2 regions of the Streptomyces hypolithicus genome follow, and region 1 is predicted to be linked to the other one. Evidence: riboswitches for the same ligand, from Rfam matches in the RefSeq annotation. Region 1 holds a riboswitch; the other holds the start of a gene.
What was found. Region 1 has a riboswitch for glycine ahead of gcvT (glycine cleavage system aminomethyltransferase GcvT). Riboswitches for the same ligand answer to the same signal wherever they lie in the genome.

Region 1 (6,496 bases):
GGGGTCCTGGAGGAAGCGGGGATCCTGAGTCGGGTCGGTCATGCTCTCAGGCTCCAACTGGTTCTGGCTGGCCGTCGTCGGCGACACGCCCAACACGGTTGGCGTAGGCGTCGGCCACCAGGGGGAGCCACTCCGTGTCCGCGCGGAGGTCCTTGCGGGAGGCGGCCTCCGCCGACGGCAGGGCAACCTCGTCGGCGCAGCACGAATGCTCACGGTCTCGTAATGCGTAGCTCTCACTCCTGACGACGTGCACCGACCGCACGCCACGTCTTGAGGTGACGTCGTGGACGCCTGGTCACCCCGGAAGCCGCCGCGTCCCAGCCCCCAAGAGCGAGGCGCCCCTGGGACATCCCAGGGACTTTTCAAGGACTTTCATATCTGTCTGAGAAAGATTCCAGAGACTTTTCGCGGCCTGAGCAGGGAAGGCCCTGACAGCGCTGAAAGGGGAACGCGCTGGTCAGGGCCGGTCCCCTCAGCACTCGATGACGTTGACCGCGAGCCCGCCCCGCGCCGTCTCCTTGTACTTGACCTTCATGTCGGCGCCGGTCTCCTTCATGGTCTTGATGACCTTGTCCAGGGACACCTTGTGGATGCCGTCCCCGCGCATCGCCATCTTCGCCGCCGTGACGGCCTTGACCGCCGCCATGCCGTTGCGCTCGATGCACGGAATCTGGACGAGGCCGCCTACCGGGTCGCAGGTCAGGCCCAGGTTGTGTTCCATGCCGATCTCGGCCGCGTTCTCGACCTGCTCCGGGGTGCCGCCCAGTACCTCGGCGAGTGCGCCGGCCGCCATCGAGCATGCGGAGCCGACCTCGCCCTGGCAGCCGACCTCGGCGCCGGAGATGGAGGCGTTCTCCTTGAAGAGCATGCCGATCGCGCCCGCCGCGAGCAGGAAGCGCACGACGCCGTCCTGCTTTTCGCTCTCCGAGTACTTCGCCGCGACGAAGTTCGTGTAGAAGTGCAGGACCGCAGGGATGATGCCCGCCGCGCCGTTGGTCGGGGCGGTGACGACGCGGCCGCCCGCCGCGTTCTCCTCGTTGACCGCCATCGCGTAGAGCGTCACCCACTCCATCGCGTGCGCCGTCGCGTCGCCCTCGGCGCGCAGCTGGCGGGCGGTGTGGGCGGCGCGGCGGCGGACCTTGAGGCCGCCGGGGAGGATGCCCTCGCGGGACATGCCGCGCGCCACACAGGCCTGCATGACGCCCCAGATCTCCAGCAGGCCCTCGCGGATCTCCGTCTCGGTACGCCAGGACAGTTCGTTCTCCAGCATGAGCGAGGAAATCGACAGACCGGTCTCGCGTGACAGGCGCAGCAGCTCGTCGCCGGTGCGGAAGGGGTACTTGAGTACCGTGTCGTCGAGCTTGATGCGGTCCTCACCGACGGCGTCCTCGTCGACGACGAAGCCGCCGCCGACCGAGTAGTAGGTCTTTTCCAGGAGAGGGGCGCCCGCCTCGTCGTACGCGAAGAGGGTCATGCCGTTCGCGTGGTACGGCAGGGAGCGGCGGCGGTGCAGGATCAGCTGGGTCGGCTCGTCGAAATCGATCTCGTGCGCGCCCAGCAAATTGAGGCGTCCGCTCGTGCGGATGCGCTCCACCTCGGCGTCGGCCGTCTCGACGTCGACGGTCTTGGGGGAGTGGCCCGCCAGGCCGAGGATGACGGCCTTCGGGGTGCCGTGGCCGTGGCCGGTCGCGCCCAGCGAGCCGAATAGTTCGGCCCGTATCGCCGTGGTGTGGGCCATCAGGCCGTCGTTCTTGAGGCGGCCCACGAAGAGGCGGGCGGCGCGCATGGGACCGACCGTGTGGGAGCTGGACGGGCCGATGCCGATCGAGAACAGGTCGAAGACCGAGATGGCCACGGGGTAACTCCTAAGGGGTTGGTAGACGCCGTTGTCTGCCTGCCGGGGTGGTGCAGAAAACCAAGGCGGTACAAGGGCCGGGGCGCCGCACTCACTGTCCAGTGTGCGCGGCGCCCCGTTGTTCAGCTGTTCAGCTGTTCAGCCTGTTTCGTACGAAACTACTTCAGGCCAGGGTAGAGCGGGTGCTTGCCGGCCAGGGCCGTGACCCGGGCGGACAGGCCATCGGCGTCGAACGACGGCTTCAGGGCCTCGGCGATGATGTCCGCGACCTCCGTGAAGTCCTCGGTCTGGAAACCGCGGGTGGCCAGGGCCGGAGTACCGATCCGCAGGCCCGAGGTGACCATCGGCGGCCGCGGGTCGTTCGGGATGGCGTTGCGGTTGACCGTGATGCCGAGCTGGTGCAGCCGGTCCTCGGCCTGCTGGCCGTCGAGCTCGGAGTTTCGCAGGTCGACGAGGACCAGGTGGACGTCCGTGCCGCCGGTGAGGACGGACACGCCGTGCTCGGTGACATCCGGCTGCACCAGGCGCTCGGCCAGGATGCGGGCGCCGTCCAGGGTGCGCTGCTGGCGCTCCTTGAAGTCGTCGGAGGCGGCCACCTTGAAGGAGACCGCCTTCGCGGCGATCACGTGCTCCAGCGGGCCGCCCTGCTGACCGGGGAAGACCGCCGAGTTGATCTTCTTGGCGAGTTCGGCGGTGGAGAGGATGATTCCGCCGCGCGGACCGCCGAGGGTCTTGTGCGTGGTCGTGGTGACGACATGGGCGTGCGGCACCGGGTTGGGGTGCAGGCCTGCCGCGACCAGGCCGGCGAAGTGCGCCATGTCGACCATGAGGTACGCGCCGACCTCGTCCGCGATCTTGCGGAAGGCGGCGAAGTCCAGCTGACGCGGGTACGCCGACCAGCCCGCGATGATCAGCTTCGGCTGCGACTCCTTGGCGAGGCGCTCCACCTCGGCCATGTCGACCTCGCCCGACTCCTCGTCGACGTGGTACGGGACCACGTTGTAGAGCTTGCCGGAGAAGTTGATCTTCATACCGTGGGTCAGGTGTCCGCCGTGCGCGAGGTTCAGACCCATGATCGTGTCGCCGGGCTTCAGCAGCGCGAACATCGCGGCGGCGTTGGCCTGCGCACCCGAGTGCGGCTGCACGTTCGCGTGCTCGGCGCCGAAGAGCGCCTTCACTCGGTCGATCGCGATCTGCTCGACGACGTCGACGTGCTCGCAGCCGCCGTAGTAGCGGCGGCCCGGGTAACCCTCGGCGTACTTGTTGGTGAGGACGGAGCCCTGGGCCTCCATGACCGCGACCGGAGCGAAGTTCTCCGAGGCGATCATTTCGAGGGTGGACTGCTGGCGGAGCAGCTCGGCGTCGACGGCGGCGGCGACGTCCGGGTCGAGCTCATGCAGGGGAGTGTTGAGAAGCGTCATCACGGTCCCGTTCGAGGTCTCAGTTGCCGGAGGTAAGGGCGATGTACTCGTCGTTGGAGAGCAGGTCGGCCGGCTCCTCCGAGACGCGCACCTTGAAGAGCCAGCCGCCCTCGAAGGGGGCGGAGTTCACCAGCGCGGGGTCGTCCACGACGTTCTGGTTGGACTCGGTGACCTCACCCGTCACGGGGGAGTACAGGTCGCTGACCGACTTGGTCGACTCCAGCTCCCCACAGGTCTCGCCCGCGGTCACCGTGTCGCCGACCTCCGGGAGCTGGGCGTAGACGATGTCACCGAGCGCGCTGGCCGCGAACTCCGTGATGCCGACCGTCGCGACGCCGTCCTCGGCGGTCGACAGCCACTCGTGCTCCTTGCTGTAACGCAGCTGCTGGGGGTTGCTCATGACCTGAATTCTCCTGTACGCGGGGGAGTGCTGGTGAACGGGGAAGGTGTACGAGTGCCAGGTGTACGGGTACGAGGTGTGCGGGGCGTCACTTCTGGCGCTTGTAGAACGGCAGCGCGACGACCTCGTACGGCTCATGCGTACCGCGGATGTCGACGCCCACACCCGCCGTGCCGGGCGCCGCGTGCGCGGCGTCGACGTACGCCATGGCGATCGGCTTGCCGAGGGTGGGGGACGGGGCGCCGGACGTGACCTCACCGATCACCTTGCCGTCCGCCACTACGGGGAAACCGGCGCGGGGGACACGGCGGCCCTCGGCGACCAGGCCGACCAGCTTGCGGGGCGGGGCGTTCTCGGCGCGCCCGGCGGCGGCCTCCAGGGCGGCGCGGCCGACGAAGTCGCCGTCCTTCTCGAACTTCACGACCCGGCCGAGGCCCGCGTCGAACGGTGTCAGCGCGGTGGTCAGCTCGTGCCCGTACAGCGGCATGCCCGCCTCCAGGCGCAGCGTGTCGCGGCAGGACAGACCGGCGGGGACCAGGCCGACATCCTTGCCGGCCTCCGTCAGCGCCTGCCAGAGCGTCTCGGCGTCGGCAGGGGCGACGAAGAGCTCGAAGCCGTCCTCGCCGGTGTAGCCGGTACGGGCGATGAGCGCGGGGACGCCGGCGACGGTGCCGGGCAGGCCCGCGTAGTACTTCAGGCCGTCGAGGTCGGCGTCGGTGACGGACTTCAGGATGCCGGGGGACTCGGGGCCCTGGACGGCGATCAGGGCGTACGCGTCACGGTCGTCCCGTACGACGGCGTCGAAACCCGCGGCGCGCGCGGTGATCGCGTCGAGCACGGTCTGGGCGTTGCCGGCGTTGGCGACGACCAGATATTCGGGGGCCTCGGTGTCGTCCAGGCGGTAGACGATCAGGTCGTCCAGGATTCCGCCGTCCTCCTGGCAGATCATGGTGTAGCGGGCGCGGCCGAGGCCGACCGTGCCGATGTTGCCGACCAGCGCGTAGTTCAGGAGAGCGACGGCCTGCGGCCCTGTGACGGTGATCTCACCCATGTGGGAGAGGTCGAAGAGGCCCGCGTGGGTGCGTACGGCGTTGTGCTCGTCGCGCTCGCTGGCATAGCGCAGCGGCATGTCCCAGCCCGCGAAGTCGGTCATGGTCGCGCCCAGCGAGCGATGCAGCGCATCGAGGGCGGTGAGACGGGGGACATTGCTCATAGGTGTGCTCCCAGGGCGCAGGGCAAGACGGGCGAGGACAATCCTCCCCATCTGTCATCGGAACCTGAGAGGTTCACCGGGAGAGTCCCGGCTTGCACCTTGGGTGGAGCCGCGACGAAGCGGCCCGCTTTTCAGATCTGCCTCGCCCGCGCGGTACGGGGCCTGAGAGATTCAAGGGAGGAACTTGCTCCTTCGGCGTCCTGGGGCACATGGTGCTGTGCTCCGGACTCTCCCGCGCGGATTCAAGCGGCCGGTATGCAGTTGGCGCGCACATCATTGCACGCGTCGGCGGGCGGCGGGCGGCGGGGCGGTGGGCGGCGGGCGGGAGGAAGGTTGGGGTCAGGCCGGAGGAGGGTCGGAGGCAGGTCGGAGGCAGGTCGGAGGAGGGCCGGAGAGATCCACAAACAGCTTGTGGCGCATTACCTTTTCTTTACACTTCGTGGGAAAGGGCCGGGCAAAGGGTGGGGGACACCCGACAGGGGGAGAGCGATGACGGTGCAACAGCCCGGTGTGTACGCGGCGACCGCGGGCGCGGGCGCGGCGCACGGAGCGGTGGCGGCGCAGCAGTGCGTACCGGCCGGGGAGGCGCCGGTCGGCAAGGCCGCCGGGCGCGTCGCCGCGCCGGTGGTGCGGGATCTGCGCGGGTGTGCGGGGCGCGGGCCGCGGAGCCTGGCCTTCGCGGCCGGGGACCTGGTCGTCGTGTCCGGACTGCCGGGCAGCGGCAAGAGCACCCTGATCCGGCGTACGGCCGGGGCGGCGGGCGTGCGGCGCATCGACTCGCAGGACGTGCGGGAGCGGTGGGCGGCGCGGATGCCGGGGCTGCTGCCGTACGCCCTCTACCGGCCTCTCGTACGGGCCGCGCACTACGCCGGGCTGCGCAGGGCGCTGCGCTCCGGCGAGAGCGTCGTCGTCCACGACTGCGGAACGCTCGCCTGGGTCCGGCACTGGCTCGCCCGCGACGCCAGGCGCCGTGGGGCCGCGCTGCACCTGGTCCTGCTCGACGTGCCGCCGGAGGTGGCCAGGGCTGGGCAGCAGGAGCGGGGACGCGGGGTCTCGGGGTACGCCTTCGCCCGGCACCGGCGGGCGGTGGGGCGGCTCGTACGGGACGCGGAGCGGGGGGTCCTGCCGGTGGGGTGCGGGGCGGCGGTGCTGCTGGACCGGGACGCGGCCGGCGCGCTTGCGGCGATCGGCTTTTCGACGTAGCGCGGGGATTGGGCTGAGGTTTCCGGTCGGGTCCGGAAAATGCCAGCCTCTCCGGCGATTGAGGAGCGGGGTCCGGGGCGGAGCCCCGGGGGTGTGGGGGCGCAGCCCCGGGGTGTGGGGCACAGCGCTAGGGTCGGGCCCGTGGATTACCCAGAATTCCCCGGGCCTGGCCACCCGCACGGCGGCAACGGCTGGCCCGGCAACGAACTCGAAGAGGTGCTCGCCGCCTCCGTCGGCAACCCGGCCGCCGGCGGCCGCATCGTCGAGGTGCTGGGACGCAGCCAGGTGTGGGTGCCGCTGCCCTCCGGCGGCGGCCCCCAGTCGCGGAGCCTCGACCTGCCCACCGTCGAGATCCACGGCGCGGCGTACGTCCCCGTGTACAGCTCCGAGCAGCAGCTCCGCCA
Region 2 (6,496 bases), 4.1 Mb from region 1:
TCGGTACCTCCCCATCTGGATCGGGCCGGGCGAGGCGACTGCCATCGCCTTCGCCCAGCAGGGCATGGCTCCTGCCAGGCCGCTGACCCATGACCTCTTCAAGGATGTTCTGGAAGCGGTCGGCCAGGAGCTCACCGAAGTGCGCATCACCGACCTTCGGGAAGGGGTCTTCTACGCCGAACTGGTCTTCGCCAGTGGAGTCGAAGTGAGTGCGAGGCCGTCGGATGCCATAGCGCTGGCCCTGCGCACCGGAACGCCGATCTACGGCAGCGACGGTGTGCTGGACGATGCGGGGATCGCGATTCCCGACGAGCAGGAGGACGAGGTGGAGAAGTTCCGCGAGTTCCTCGACCAGATCTCGCCCGAGGACTTCGGGACCAACAGCCAGTGAGCTGTGCGCCGGTCAGTATCCGCGCATTCGGGCACGGTTTCCCCGAAGTGGGGCACGCAAAACCACTCTCAGGGTGATTATCACTCGGCGTGCCGAGTGTGGCGATCGTTGACGCACCCCGGGTGACTGCCTACCGTCGACAGGGCAGGTCAAGGACGGAGGTCGGCGTGAGAAGCAGCGGCGACGGTACGGCGGCGGGTGGGCCGTATCCGCTTTACGGCAGCGCGGCCGACCCCCGGGTGGGGCGGCAGAGCGTGACGTCGGCCATGGGCGGGACTACGGAGTCCGAACGCGGTGAGAGCGACGGGAGCGGTGAGAGCGTCGGCTACCGGGGGCCCACGGCGTGCGCGGCGGCCGGAATCACCTACCGGCAGCTCGACTACTGGGCGCGGACGGGGCTGGTCGAGCCGAGCGTACGGTCGGCCAACGGTTCGGGCCTGCAGCGTCTCTACAGCTTCCGCGACGTGGTCGTACTCAAGATCGTCAAGCGTTTCCTGGACACTGGTGTCGGGCTGCAGAACATTCGCGCCGCCGTCCAGCATCTTCGGGCCCGCGGTTTCCAGGACCTGGAGCGCATGACGCTCATGAGCGACGGCGCCACGGTCTACGAGTGCTCGTCGCCGAACGAGGTGGTCGAACTGCTCCAGGGCGGCCAGGGCGTCTTCGGGATCGCGGTGGGCGTGGTGTGGCAGGACGTGGAGAGCGCGCTGTCGCAGCTGCACGGCGAGCGCATCGACACCGGCGAGACCCTGATCGGGCGAAATCCCACCGACGAACTCGCACGACGCCGCAACAAAGCAGTCTGACGACAAGGCCCCGTCTGAGCCCTGCGGCGACGGCGGCACCGTGCCGGGCGCCGATTGTCAGTGGTGTGCGGCAGCATCGGTGGTGTGAGAGCCGAACCGACCATCCTGCATCTGGACATGGATGCCTTCTACGCAGCCGCGGAGCAGGCGTCGAAGCCGAGCCTGCGCGGGAAACCGGTGGTGGTCGGCGGAATCGGCACCCGGGGAGTCGTTGCCACCGCTTCGTACGAGGCCAGGGTTTTCGGGGTGCACTCCGCCATGCCGGTGGCGCAGGCCCGGCGATTGTGTCCCAACGCGGCGTATCTGATGCCTCGCTTCGCGCTCTACCGGTCGGTGAGCGAACAGGTCATGGAGCTGCTCGCCCGGTTGTCTCCCTTGGTGGAGCCGCTGAGTCTGGACGAGGCCTTCGTCGACCTGGAGGCGGGTGGTGTGGCGGACGACTCGGCCTCGGCCCGTCGGGCCGGAGAGCTGCTGCGGGCGGATATCCGGGCGGTCACCGGGCTCACCGGTTCGGTCGGGCTCGCGGGCTCCAAGATGCTCGCGAAGATCGCCTCTGAGCAGGCCAAGCCCGACGGCCTGGTGCTCATCGAGCCGGGGACCGAGCGGGAGCTCCTGGGGCCCCTGCCGGTCCGTACCCTGCCCGGAGTGGGACCCGCCACCGGCGAGCACCTGCGGCGGGCCGGCATGGCGACAGTCGCCGATCTGGCGGAGGCGGGCGAGGACGAGCTGATACGGCTGCTGGGCAAGGCACACGGCCTCTCGCTGCACCGGATGGCGGTCGGTTACGACGACCGGCCCGTGGTGGCTGAACGGGATGCGAAGTCGGTGTCCGTCGAGGACACCTTCGAGGTGGACCTGCACGACAGGGTCCGGGTCAGGGCCGAGGTCGGGCGGCTGTCGGACCGGTGCGTGCAGCGGTTGCGGGCTGCCCGCCGCTCCGGCAGGACGGTGGTCCTGAAGGTACGCAGATACGACTTCTCCACCCTCACCCGCTCCGAGACGCTGCGCGGGCCCACCGACGACCCCGCTGTGGTGCGGGAGGCAGTCGGACGCCTCCTGGAGTCGGTGGACACCACGGGCGGTGTGCGGCTGCTGGGTGTGGGCGTCAGCGGGCTCGCGGATTTCACCCAGGAAGACCTCTTCGCCCAGGCCGCCGGTGAGCGCGCGTCGGCCCAGGCCCGTGACGAGGCCGGGGCGGCGGAGGACGCCGGGGCGGCCCGGCCGGTCGGGCACCAGGAGGCAGTGGGAGCGGCGGCGCCCGGCCCGCCGCCGGAGCGCCGGTGGCGGGCCGGGCAGGACGTGTGCCATGCGGAGTACGGGGCGGGGTGGGTGCAGGGCAGCGGCGTCGGGCGGGTGACGGTGCGCTTCGAGGAGCCGACGTCGGCGCCCGGGCGCGTCCGGACGTTCACAGTGGACGACCCGGATCTGGCGCCGTCGGATCCACTTCCGCTGGTGGCCGGCGCCGCGGATCAGCCGGAATCCTCGCCGGCCAGCCTGCCGAAGTCGCGGTCGGGGACAGGAGGTGCGGAGACATCGAGCCCGTAGTGGTGGTAGAGCTGGAGTTCCTGCTCGGGGGAGAGATGGCGGCCGACCCCGAAGTCGGGGGCGTCCCTGATCAGTGCCCGCTCGTAGGGGACCCGCAGAGTGTCGTTCACGACCTCGCTGGGCTCCAGGGGAACGAAGGCGTCCCGGCTGAAGAGGCCGGTGCGTACGGCTGCCCACTCGGGTACTCCAGTGGCGTCGTCGAGGTACACCTCGTCCACTGTGCCGATCTTGGTGCCCTTGCGGTCGAACGCCTTGCGGCCGATCAGGCTGCGCGGATCGATGTCGGTCTGCACGGTCCCTCCAACTGATCGCAGCTGCTCCCCGTACAGACTACGAAAGTGCACATCTGTGGCCTCGGCCACTCGAGGGAACGGCGGCGGGGCTCGCTGGTAGGCTGGCTCATGGCTGCTGACCCCGTGCGGGAGAGTCCTCCGGTGAACATGCCGGGGGCGCCGAAGGAGCAAATCCTCCCCGGAATCTCTCAGGCCCCCGTACCGCACGGTTGAGGTCACTCTGGAAAGCAGGGCGGGCGTCGCACGGACAGGTGCTGGGAAAGGCCACAGTCCGCCGCGGGTCCCTTCCTCACCGACGGTGAAAGCCGGAACGACCCCCGACGGTCTTCCGGTGAAGCTCTCAGGTTGAGATGACAGAGGGGGAGGCCGTCCGGGCACCCGTGCCGTGGTGCCCCTCGCAGGTCGTGTCAGACCAGGAGGCCTTCCGCAGATGACCGCAAACCGCATTCCGCTCGAACAGCTTGAGCGTGGCATCCCCTTCGAACAGCGCCACATCGGGCCCGATGCCGAGGCTCAGGCCAAGATGCTTGCCCAGGTCGGTTACGGCTCGCTCGACGAGCTGACCGCGGCCGCGGTGCCCGACGTCATCAAAAGCGCCGAGGCGCTCAGCCTGCCGGACGCCCGCACGGAGGCCGAGGTGCTGGCCGAACTCCGCACCCTCGCCGACCGCAACCAGGTGCTCGCCCCGATGATCGGCCTCGGTTACTACGGAACCTTCACGCCGCCGGTGATCCTGCGCAATGTCATGGAGAACCCGGCCTGGTACACGGCGTACACGCCCTACCAGCCGGAGATCTCGCAGGGCCGCCTCGAGGCGCTGCTCAACTTCCAGACCATGGTCGCCGAGCTGACCGGACTGCCGACCTCGGGCGCCTCGCTGCTGGACGAGAGCACCGCCGCCGCCGAGGCGATGGCACTCTCACGCCGTGTCGGCAAGGTCAAGAACGGCGTATTCCTGATCGACTCCGACACCCTCCCGCAGACCGTCGCGGTCATCGAGACCCGTGCCGAGCCCACCGGGGTCGAGGTCGTTGTCGCCGACCTGTCGCAGGGCATCCCGGCCGAGGCGGCCGAGCGTGGCGTCTTCGGTGTGCTGCTCCAGTACCCGGGCGCCTCGGGTGCGGTGCGCGACATCAAGCCCGTCGTGGAGCAGGCGCACGAGCTCGGAGCGGTCGTCACCGTGGCCGCCGACCTGCTGGCCCTGACCCTGCTGACCTCGCCCGGCGAGCTGGGCGCGGACATCGCGGTGGGCACCACCCAGCGTTTCGGTGTGCCGATGGGGTTCGGCGGTCCGCACGCCGGGTTCATGGCCGTACGCGAGAAGTTCGCGCGCAGCCTGCCCGGGCGGCTCGTCGGTGTCTCGGTCGACGCGGACGGCGACAAGGCATACCGGCTGGCGTTGCAGACGCGTGAGCAGCACATCCGCCGCGAGAAGGCCACCAGCAACATCTGCACCGCGCAGGTGCTGCTTGCCGTGATGGCCGGGATGTACGCCGTCTACCACGGCCCGGACGGGCTGCGCGGCATCGCCCGCCGAACGCACAGGTACGCGACGCTGCTCGCCGCCGGCCTGCGGGCCGGCGGCGCCGAGGTCGTGCACGACGCGTACTTCGACACGCTGACGGTACGGGCCCCGGGCCGGGCGGCCGCGGTCGTCGCCGCCGCCCGTGAGGGCGGTGTCAACCTGCGTCTGACCGACGCCGACCATGTCTCCGTCGCCTGCGACGAGACGACAGCCCGCGCACAGGTCGCCGCCGTATGGGCCGCCTTCGGCGTCGAGGCCGACATCGAGGCGCTGGACGCATCGGTGGGCGAGGCGCTGCCCGAGGGCCTGCTGCGCACCGACGACTACCTCACGCACCCGGTCTTCCACCAGCACCGCTCGGAGACGGCGATGCTGCGCTACCTGCGCAAACTCGCCGACCGTGACTACGCGCTGGACCGCGGCATGATCCCGCTCGGCTCCTGCACGATGAAGCTGAACGCGACCACGGAGATGGAGCCGGTCACCTGGCCGGAGTTCGGCGCCGTGCACCCCTTCGCGCCGGTCGATCAGGCGCACGGGTACCTGACGCTCATCCACGAGCTGGAGGAGCGCCTCGCCGAGGTCACCGGCTACGACGCCGTGTCGATCCAGCCCAACGCCGGTTCGCAGGGCGAGCTCGCGGGCCTGCTGGCCGTACGGGCCTACCACCGCGCCAACGGCGACACGCAGCGCACGGTGTGCCTGATCCCGTCGTCGGCGCACGGCACGAACGCGGCGAGCGCCGTCATGGCCGGCATGAAGGTCGTCGTCGTCAAGACCCGTGAGGACGGCGAGGTCGACGTCGAGGACCTGCACGCCAAGATCGAGCAGCACCGCGACGAGTTGTCGGTGCTGATGATCACCTACCCCTCCACGCACGGTGTGTTCGAGGAACACGTCGCGGACATCTGCGCGACGGTGCACGAGGCCGGAGGCCAGGTCTACGTCGACGGCGCGAACCTGAACGCCCTGGTGGGTCTGGCGAAGCCGGGCAAGTTCGGCGGCGACGTCTCCCACCTGAACCTGCACAAGACCTTCTGCATCCCGCACGGCGGCGGCGGCCCCGGCGTCGGCCCCGTCGGTGTACGGGCGCACCTCGCGCCGTACCTGCCCAACCACCCGCTCCAGCCGTCGGCCGGCCCCGAGACGGGCGTCGGGCCGATCTCGGCCGCGCCGTGGGGCTCAGCGGGCATCCTGCCGATCTCGTGGGCGTACGTACGCCTGATGGGCGGCGAGGGGCTCAAGCGGGCGACGCAGGTCGCGGTCCTCGCGGCGAACTACATCGCCAAGCGCCTGGAGCCGCACTACCCCGTGCTCTACACCGGTCCGAACGGGCTGGTGGCGCACGAGGCCATCGTCGATCTGCGGCCGCTGGCGAAGTCGACCGGCGTCAGCGTGGACGACATCGCCAAGCGCCTCATCGACTACGGCTTCCACGCGCCCACCATGTCGTTCCCGGTCGCCGGGACGCTGATGATCGAGCCGACGGAGAGCGAGGACCTCGCCGAGATCGACCGCTTCTGCGACACCATGATCGCCATTCGCGGTGAGATCGAGCGGGTCGCCTCGGGCGAGTGGCCTGCGGACGACAACCCGCTGCGCAACGCGCCGCACACGGCGGCCGCGCTCGGTGGTGCGTGGGAGCACGCGTACAGCCGCGAGGAGGCGGTGTTCCCGGCCGGAGTCTCGGCCGCGGACAAGTACTGGCCGCCGGTGCGCCGGATCGACGGTGCGTTCGGTGACCGTAACCTCGTCTGCTCGTGCCCGCCGCTGGACGCGTACGACAACTGACCTGCGAAGGACGCTGCGGCGTCAGGCGACGCGGACAAGCGTCGGGGCCGGTTCGGAGGATTCCTCCGGGCCGGCCCCTTTTCGTGTCTGCGTGTCTGCGTATCGGCTCAGGCGGCCGTGGCCACGGCCACCGGGCGGTGCGGGG

Region 2: it holds a riboswitch for glycine, as region 1 does, so the genes downstream of both, gcvP (aminomethyl-transferring glycine dehydrogenase) here and gcvT (glycine cleavage system aminomethyltransferase GcvT) in region 1, are expected to answer to the same signal.

Annotation. Positions count from the first base shown of each region.
Region 1 is NZ_CM128811.1:1,464,824-1,471,319, reverse strand. Features, by position in the region: gene ACU6WZ_RS06690 (cytochrome P450 family protein) at 1-42, opposite strand, end outside; gene ACU6WZ_RS06685 (L-serine ammonia-lyase) at 473-1,855, opposite strand; gene glyA (serine hydroxymethyltransferase) at 2,014-3,276, opposite strand; gene gcvH (glycine cleavage system protein GcvH) at 3,296-3,676, opposite strand; gene gcvT (glycine cleavage system aminomethyltransferase GcvT) at 3,765-4,889, opposite strand; glycine riboswitch at 4,931-5,030, opposite strand; glycine riboswitch at 5,031-5,134, opposite strand; gene ACU6WZ_RS06665 (AAA family ATPase) at 5,379-6,092, shown strand; gene ACU6WZ_RS06660 (enhanced serine sensitivity protein SseB) at 6,234-6,496, shown strand, end outside.
Region 2 is NZ_CM128811.1:5,541,388-5,547,883, forward strand. Features, by position in the region: gene ACU6WZ_RS26065 (bifunctional nuclease family protein) at 1-391, shown strand, start outside; gene ACU6WZ_RS26070 (MerR family transcriptional regulator) at 514-1,197, shown strand; gene ACU6WZ_RS26075 (DNA polymerase IV) at 1,282-2,742, shown strand; gene ACU6WZ_RS26080 (PRC-barrel domain-containing protein) at 2,667-3,035, opposite strand; glycine riboswitch at 3,152-3,249, shown strand; gene gcvP (aminomethyl-transferring glycine dehydrogenase) at 3,466-6,351, shown strand; gene ACU6WZ_RS26090 (DUF5999 family protein) at 6,459-6,496, opposite strand, start outside.